DNA from 2 places in the Aliiglaciecola sp. SL4 genome. Region 1 is predicted to be linked to the other one. Evidence: riboswitches for the same ligand, from Rfam matches in the RefSeq annotation. Region 1 holds a riboswitch; the other holds the start of a gene.
What was found. A riboswitch is a leader RNA that binds a small molecule or an ion and turns the genes downstream of it on or off. The one in region 1 is predicted to bind thiamine pyrophosphate.

Region 1 (4,436 bases):
TTACCCCTTTGACTTGAGTGAGCTTGGCGTGATGTTGTTGCCAAATTGAAACCTCAGGAAAGGATTTTATATGTTCAACTAACCAATCAATAAATGCAGAGCGCTGACTACTTTTATCGCTGGTTAAGCCTTCTACTAAACTTTGGGTTTTGGTATATGTCGACCAAGTTTCTAGATCGGGGCAAAGTAGGATCATTAACCCACTTTGGCTAACACAACCACTCATAGCCAGTAGTGCATTGCCTCTTAGTTCAGCAAAACCGTCATATATGACCCATTCAAACTCCTGACCTAAGACACTTCGATATTGTTTGCTTTGAATATTATTCAAACCCGCTATTTGACCTACACAAATGTTTGTTGAAGGCCCATTAGCAGCAAATATTTGGGTAATTGAGTCGTATACCCACTTTTGCGTACCGGATATGACTAACAATTGTCGATGGCATTTATGCCGCTTTCGTTCTGCAAGCCAAGATTTTACTTCTGTTGTCATATGCTTTTTTAGTTAAATTCTTGATATAGTTTATTTCCCCTAGTGTATTGAATAAAATTGAGGAATACGAATGCGCTTTCTAACGCGAAGATTAGTGATGCCTGGAGATTTAAATTATGCGGACTCTTTGTTTGGTGGGCGTGCTTTAGAGTGGATTGACGAAGAAGCGGCTATTTACGCAATTTGTCAGTTAGAAACCAATGTTTTGGTAACAAAACATATTGGTGAAATTACTTTTGAATCACCGGCTTTGAAAGGTGATGTTGTGGAGTTTGGCTTAGCGACTAAAAAAGTGGGACGTACCTCCATTACCATTTCTTGTATGGTTCGAAACAAAGCCACTAAAAAAACCATCTGCATGGCAGATGATATTGTTTTTGTAAGTTTAGATCCAGCAACCAGAGAGCCAATCCCCCATGGCAAATCGATGAAAGAGCTGGAAGAACAAACGAAACAAGAATTGAGATCATTAAATTTAAACGATTAATTCCTTTTCATTTAATCGAAATTACAATAATGAGTTGGTTCAATGCCGCTAACGATGAGATTTTAATTCAACGTAAGCGGCATGTTTTGATTTATACGCTTGCACTTACTATATTTTTAACGTCTTCAGGGGTGATGTTTTGTCTCTCCCCAATTTTTGTCATACCCGCTTTTTCGAGCCTTGAAGCAACCTTATCAGCCACATCTGAGTCAATATTATATTCAGAAAGTGTCGTTTTTATTCCCATATCACGGAAGAATTGTTCAGTTTTTTCAATTACTAAATTAATTGCACCTTCTTCGTCATAGCGACTTAACCCCCAAACACGTTCGGCGTACTGAAGCAACTTTTCTCGTTTGTGCTCTCGTTGATATTGCATCACTCTGGGTAAAATAATTGCCAATGTAACTGCGTGATCCAAGTTATGGAGTGCAGTTAATTCATGTCCTATCATATGAGTAGACCAATCTTGAGGAACACCTACACCAATTAAGCCACTCAATGCTTGTGTAGCATTCCACATCAGATTGGCTCGTAAATCATACTCTTTTGAATTGAGAACTTGTGGACCAATATCAATTAGATTACTTAAAATTGATTCCGCAAAGCGATCCTGAACACTGGCATTCACAGGGTAAGTTAGATATTGCTCAATAACATGAACAAAGGCATCGACTACGCCATTAGCTAGTTGCCGTTGTGGTAAAGAATAGGTCACTTCTGGGTCAAGTACCGCAAATTTAGGCCTGACATGTTCAGACATAAAGGACAATTTAAGGTTGTGCTGTCGCCGTGTTACTACCGCGGCCGTGTTTGTTTCTGTACCCGTGGCTGGCAATGTTAAAATGCATCCTAGGGCAGTGGCCTGTTTAACTTTTTTCCCCTTGGCTAGAATGTCCCAAGGATCTCCCTCGTAATGTGTGGCTGCAGCAACAAACTTAGCCCCATCAATGACTGAACCGCCACCAACTGCAAGAATAAAATCCACACCTTCAGCTTTAACCATTGAAGCGGCTTTCATCAAAGTTTCATATTCAGGGTTGGGCTCTATGCCTGAAAACTCACACCAATTATGGCCCTCAAGTTGTTCAACAACCTGTTGGTAGATACCGTTATGTTTGATGCTCCCTCCACCGTATATCAACATGATTTTGGCGTCGGGTAATAAGGAAGATAACTTACTAATAGTGTCTTTTCCAAAAACAACTTTAGTAGGATTGTAGTAGATAAAGTTTTGCATTTTCAAATCCAAAATAAGGTTAAGAAGCTGAAAGGTTTCGATTATCTATATTGAACCACTAAGTGAGAAATTCAAGTTGAATGTATGAATTAACTGTCATTCATATATTCAATAATTTCCCTTACTTTCAGCGTATTTTTACAAGTTTAGACTATTCAACTGGTTAACCCATGTTTCTGAAATTGGCTGACGAAAAGGGAGGCTTCTTGGTTAAAGTAGCATAGGAACAGGTGAATTCTAAAAAACACTCATTTATTCATGGAGATCCGATTGCGCCCTTGCTATCATCTGATTGTTCAAGTTAAACAATAACTTGTTACACCAAGGGGTGCTCGTTGCTGAGATTCAAACTGTTGAAAACCCTTATACCTGATCCGGATAATACCGGCGTAGGAATGGTCATCAAGAATTTTTTAAAGCTTTCCATTTACTGCCGAAATACCGGATCTTTTCATTAATTAGAAGAGATCCAAATGAAATTGAAATTTCCTGTACTTTACACTACTTTTTTATGCGCTATCCCCTCATTAGCCTTGTCTGCTGAAAGTCTAGAAGTGATTACTGTTACGTCTGATTTTAGAGAAAACGATATTCAAAATGTAACCGCCAGTGTGAGTGTTATATCTGAAGATATCATCGAAAAACGTAACGCATTTCATCTTGAAGATATTTTAGGTATGGGCGCGAATATAAATTTTAGTAGTGGGGCTTCTAGAGGACGCTTTATTCAAATCCGAGGTATTGGTGAGCGCAGTCAGTATTCTGAACCAAATAACCCATCAGTGGGGTTACTGGTTGATGATTTCGATTTTTCTGGGTTTGCAGGTTTAGGCACTTTGTTTGATGTTGAACAAGTCGAAATCTTGCGTGGACCGCAAGCCACTGAGTTTGGCGCGGCAGGTATGGCTGGAACCATTAAAATAAAAACCACTGAAGCTGATGATCAGCAACAAACCAAATTTCTAGCTACTGTTGCTCAGCAAGGTACTTGGAATGTTGGTGCCGCTTACGGAAATCAAATTAACGATAAGCTGTTTTATCGTGTTGCTATTAATCAGTTTAAAAGTGACGGCTTTATCTATAATCAATTTCTTGATAGGGATGATACCGATAATCTTGATGAATTAACTGCTCGATTGAAGTTGAAATATTTAGCGACTGAAAATACAACAATAGATTTTAATTATCAGTATTTTGATATTGATAACGGCTACGATGCTTTTTCACTTGATAATGACGGGATCACCCGTTCAGATGAACCCGGTGTTGATACCCAAGAAACTCATGCGTTTGGTATGAAAGCGAAAATTGAGTTTTCCCAATCCACTCTAATTGGTTCGTTAAATCACACCACATCTGATTCTGTGTATGGCTATGACGAAGATTGGACTTATGTGGGCTTTCACCCGTGGGAATATAGTTCAACGGATTACTACTTTCGCGAAAGAGACTTAACCAGCGTTGATTTGCGAGTGGTATCAAATGATAAGGGCTTGATTTTTGATAACACAACACAGTGGTTAGTCGGCTTCTTCGGCCGAGATATTGACGAAAACACCCGCAGAAATTACACCTATGCTGAACAAGATTTTAGCAGCCAATACGACCCCATTAATCTAGGCATTTACGGGCAAACTGATACTCAGTTTAACGAGAATCTAAGTTTGAGCTTAGGCCTTAGAGCTGACCGTTTTAAAATGGATTATGTCAATAATGAGGGGTATGTGGAGCAACAAACCGACACCATGGTAGGCGGTAAAGTTGTACTTAAATATTCTATAAATCAAGCTTCTGTGTATTCGAGTGTGTCTAGAGGGTATAAAGCTGGCGGATTTAATCCTGATCAAAGAGTCACCGAGGAAAGTCGTTTATTTGCTCCTGAATATAATTGGAACTACGAAATTGGTATAAAAGGGCAAGCATTCGAAGATCAACTTTTTGTGCGGGTAGCGCTTTTCTACATGGATAGAGAGGATACACAGGTTAGCGATTACGACGTACAAATAAGTGAAGAAGGAATACCGAGTTTTATCGATATTATTGGTAATGCTGACGTAGGCACAAACAAAGGGGTAGAAGTGGAGCTTGATTGGCAAGTATCGGACTCCATCAACCTTAGTGCAAATTATGGATACCTAGATGCTTATTTTGGTGGTTACACCCAAGCCGATGGCACCTATATTGATAAACAATGGCAAGCTCAAGCACCAAAA
Region 2 (4,436 bases), on a different contig from region 1:
AACCTGTTTTGCCAATTGCAAATAAGCGGCATAGCTGTCTTGTTGATGATGGCTGGATAAAGATTGACCGCTGGTGGACACCATTACCGGATCCCAAATCACTGGAATTTGCAGATTATTGGCCTTTTCATAGGGTTTTAATTTGCTGATAAGCCACTCACTTATGCAGCGAATTTGCTCAGGGTTGGCCAACATACCAATCTTAATTGCTGCCGGAGGAATATCTTCCAGTAAGCAATCCAATTGTTTTCCAAGCATAGTTGTTGGGGTAGGCGTGATCCCTTGTACTTGTTGTGAATTTTGGGCGGTGATGGCAGTCACAACCGTACATGCATGCCCTCCCAAGTCGTGAATGGTTAGACAATCTGCCTGTATGCCAGCCCCACCGCCACTGTCTGAGCCGGCAATAGACCAAACAATGGGGCGGCCAGCAGACCGCACCTCACCTGATTCGATATTTGTGTTTAAGTAGACACCCATGATTAGTTCATCCCCTTGATTAAGTAGACACCCATAGTTATTTCAGGCTCTGTGCTTACGTGTGCTTAAGTAGACACCCATGGTTTACTCAGACTCCGTAATGGCTTGTTCATCAATGGGGGTGTATAGCTGGGCACCTTGGGCTTTAAACTCTTCGGACTTTTGTGCCATAGCTGAGGCAATTTCCTGCGGACTCAATCCTGCTTGACTCAATTTCAATCGTGAGGCGTCTTGTTCTATCTGAATTTGTTGTTTGGCGGCGTATTCGCGCACGTCTTGAGTGATTTTCATGGAGCAGAATTTGGGACCGCACATGGAACAAAAATGAGCCACCTTGGCTGACTCTTGGGGTAAACTTTCGTCGTGATATCGTCTTGCCGTGTCAGGGTCTAAACCAAGGTTGTATTGGTCTTCCCAACGGAACTCGAAACGTGCTTTGGACAGCGCGTTGTCGCGGATCTGCGCACCTAAGTGCCCCTTGGCGACGTCGGCTGCATGGGCCGCGATTTTATAGGCAATCAAGCCTTGTTTAACGTCTTCTTTATTCGGTAGTCCTAAATGCTCTTTAGGGGTGACGTAACATAACATGGCTACCCCATACCAACCTATCATCGCTGCGCCTATGCCTGAGGTAAAGTGATCGTAGCCCGGCGCTATGTCAGTTGTTTGTGGACCAAGGGTGTAAAAAGGCGCTTCGTCACAAATTTGCAACTGTTTGTCCACATTCTCTTTGATTAATTGCATTGGAATATGGCCAGGGCCTTCGACTATGGTTTGTACGTCATATTGCCAAGCTATTTTGACCAATTCCCCTAGGGTTTCTAGCTCGGCAAACTGGGCTTCATCATTAGCATCAGCAATACAACCCGGGCGCATTCCATCCCCTAAAGATAGGGATACGTCATAGGCGGCGCACAGTTCACAGATTTCTTGAAAATGCTCATATAAAAAACTTTCCTTGTGATGAAATAAACACCATTTGGCCATTATGGAGCCGCCGCGAGATACTATGCCCGTCAAGCGCTTTGCGGTCATAGGTACGTAACGCAGCAATACTCCAGCGTGGATCGTAAAGTAGTCTACGCCTTGCTCAGCCTGTTCTATCAAGGTGTCACGGAATACCTCCCAAGTGAGATCTTCGGCAACACCATTTACTTTTTCCAGGGCTTGGTAAATGGGAACAGTGCCAATTGGGACAGGCGAATTACGGATAATCCATTCTCGGGTTTCGTGAATATAGCGTCCCGTGGATAAGTCCATTACCGTGTCGGCCCCCCAGCGGGTTGACCAAACTAATTTTTCTACTTCTTCTTCGATGGAAGAAGTAACCGCAGAGTTGCCAATATTCGCGTTTACTTTGACTAAAAAGTTACGGCCAATGATCATCGGTTCGGATTCGGGGTGGTTAATATTGGCGGGAATAATCGCACGACCGCGTGCCACTTCTTGGCGCACAAATTCTGCGCTGATAGGTTGTCCAACGAGTGCACCGAAGGCATTACCTTGGGCTTTTTGGCGTAAAACCGGATCCGTTAGTTCCTCTCTGGCCATATTTTCGCGGATCGCAATATATTCCATTTCCGGTGTAATGATCCCCGCTTTAGCATAATGCATTTGGGTGACAGCTTTACCCGCTTTGGCTTTTAGCGGTTTTACCGAGCGGTTAAATCGCAAGTGCTCTAAATCATCGTCGCTGCTGCGTGCTTGGCTAAACTCAGAGCTAACTTGCTCTAACTGTTCAACGTCTCCCCGCTGCATAATCCAATTACGACGAAGTTTAATTAAACCTTTATGTATATTGATTTGGGCATTGGGATCGGAATAGGGGCCTGTGCAGTCGTATACCGGAATATCTGGATTTTGTTCGGTAATAGGTGCGTCTTTGCTGCCACCTAAAATAGTCTCTGTTTGGGATATTGCGCGCATACCAACACGAATATCGTGTAGCTCGCCTTGCACATAGACTTTGTTGGAGTTGGGATAAGAAAAGGGTTTAAAGTTATCAATAAATTGTTTCGCATTAGCGCGAGTTTGACGACGATTTGACATTAGCAATCTCTCATATTGTTAAAAAAATGAAGTTGCTTGTCTGGAGAGGTTTGGTGTTGAAAAGCGCCAATTATCGAAAAGGGCAGGTTGCATTTAACAACTCAGAAGACCACCCCAATTGGCAAAATAAGCTGTAAAACTAATCTGCAATAAAAGCACATTTATGGTTACAGCATTACGCTTGTTTCCTTCGCGGGTATTAGCCCGATCAGGTTCAACGGATCCCGAATCAACGGTCTCAGCTCACACTACTTAGTAAACTAAATCGTGCTAGCACTCCGACAAGAGGGACTAATATAAACACACTAATTTAATTTAACAAGCAGATTATTGAATAATAAATTCACCTTTGAAAAACAAAGGTGAACTTAGTACTGCATTGTGGAGTTGCTTTTTTATCTGTTTAAGATTTGCGGCGACGTAAACCCATAGCCAACATCCCTAAACTAAGTAGTGCAAGAGCGCCAGGCTCAGAAACCACACCGTATGTTAGATTGTCATAACGTACATCAAACGAATTTCCATCATTTTTAGCATTTAAAATAACTTCGCCAAAAGAGATTGTTGCTGATGCTGTTTCAGAATACACCATAGTGCCGTTTACAAAATACTGCACTCCGTTATTCGCTGCTTTATATGCAATAGTGTTGAATTCATCTAGGTTAAAAAGCGTTGATAGGTCAACCCACGCGTTATCCCAGATTGCTAAACCCGCGCTAGGATCGGTAACTCCCGCCCCTTGGAATTCTAAAATTGGGTAGCTAGAGATATCATTAGCAGCATTTCTACCAACTCCCCAGAGCCCTGCAAAACGTTCACTATTGGTCCATGCCGAATCAATAAACATATCGACAGACACATAGTTTGAACCTGTGATGTCTAGTTTCATGCCTTGGGTATCGTAAAATGAACCGCCTCCAGTAGACGTTGAACCGTCGATACCCATAACAAGCTCGTTGCCAACAATTTGGAAACTCGCCGGTGCCGCACGATCTACATAAAAGTCTGCCAATGAATCGCCATTGTCAAAGGTCTTAGTGACTAGTGTTGCATGACTAGACATGGTCATAAAAGCCGAACCTAAAACTGCTAATTTAACTAATTTAGATAAATTCATAGTACTTCCTTATTTATTTAGATAACTGCAAATTTATAATTTGCATGGTTAAATATGCATATTTCAAACCTAAATTTTATCTTTTTGCTAAACAATGACTTAATCTTTTTATGTTATAAAGTTGTTAAAATTTTTGACGGTTAAAACCGCTTTTTGGTAAATAAAAATCTCGTAAATGAAAGTGGCTTTTTCAAGAGGGGTTGTAATAGAGGTTAGCTCAGCGGCAGGCAAAACCGCCATAGTGTTTTATACTAACAATGTACGAAAAATCACTGATGTTATTGTGAACCAGTCTATTGTTTGTATGTTTTCAAATGCAGTGGGTGAAAAGATCTAAGGAAAAAGGAAATGAAAAAGCAAAACAGATCGTCAAAAACATTAGACTCAGCCCCAGAGTTGAGTTCTTCACCTTGCGATATGGCACGCTTTACGGATTATTTTTTTGGTTTGGATAAAAAGCACAGAAAACGGATAGAAACGAAACAGCCAATGAAACCCCAAGGAGAGTCAGACTAGTTATCAGCAATTTTGTTTAGTTTAATACTGATTATTTTTAATGCTGCTTGCAGAGAGCGAAAAAACCAGTACCGCTACAATACTGGTTTTTTTATATGCAAAACCTACAAAAATTGACGAGCTTTAAAGTTGAAATGTTGCACGAATATACAAATTTCGACCATCGGTATCATAAGGAGCATTTCGGGAATATATCAAGCCTCGGTTTGCTTGATAAACCGCTTCTTGTGGATATGAGTCGAAAATATTCTCTGCCCCAAAGTTTAATGTCAGT

Region 2: another riboswitch for thiamine pyrophosphate. It lies ahead of thiC (phosphomethylpyrimidine synthase ThiC); the one in region 1 lies ahead of AB6T38_RS01215 (TonB-dependent receptor).

What each region holds. Positions count from the first base shown of each region.
Region 1 is NZ_JBGOSE010000001.1:268,921-273,356, forward strand. Features, by position in the region: gene AB6T38_RS01200 (GNAT family N-acetyltransferase) at 1-496, opposite strand, end outside; gene AB6T38_RS01205 (acyl-CoA thioesterase) at 567-983, shown strand; gene AB6T38_RS01210 (iron-containing alcohol dehydrogenase) at 1,075-2,223, opposite strand; TPP riboswitch at 2,538-2,636, shown strand; gene AB6T38_RS01215 (TonB-dependent receptor) at 2,697-4,436, shown strand, end outside.
Region 2 is NZ_JBGOSE010000011.1:15,496-19,931, forward strand. Features, by position in the region: gene thiE (thiamine phosphate synthase) at 1-480, opposite strand, end outside; gene thiC (phosphomethylpyrimidine synthase ThiC) at 565-2,529, opposite strand; TPP riboswitch at 2,698-2,820, opposite strand; gene AB6T38_RS14840 (PEP-CTERM sorting domain-containing protein) at 2,933-3,646, opposite strand; gene AB6T38_RS14845 (hypothetical protein) at 3,995-4,162, shown strand; gene AB6T38_RS14850 (TonB-dependent receptor plug domain-containing protein) at 4,286-4,436, opposite strand, start outside.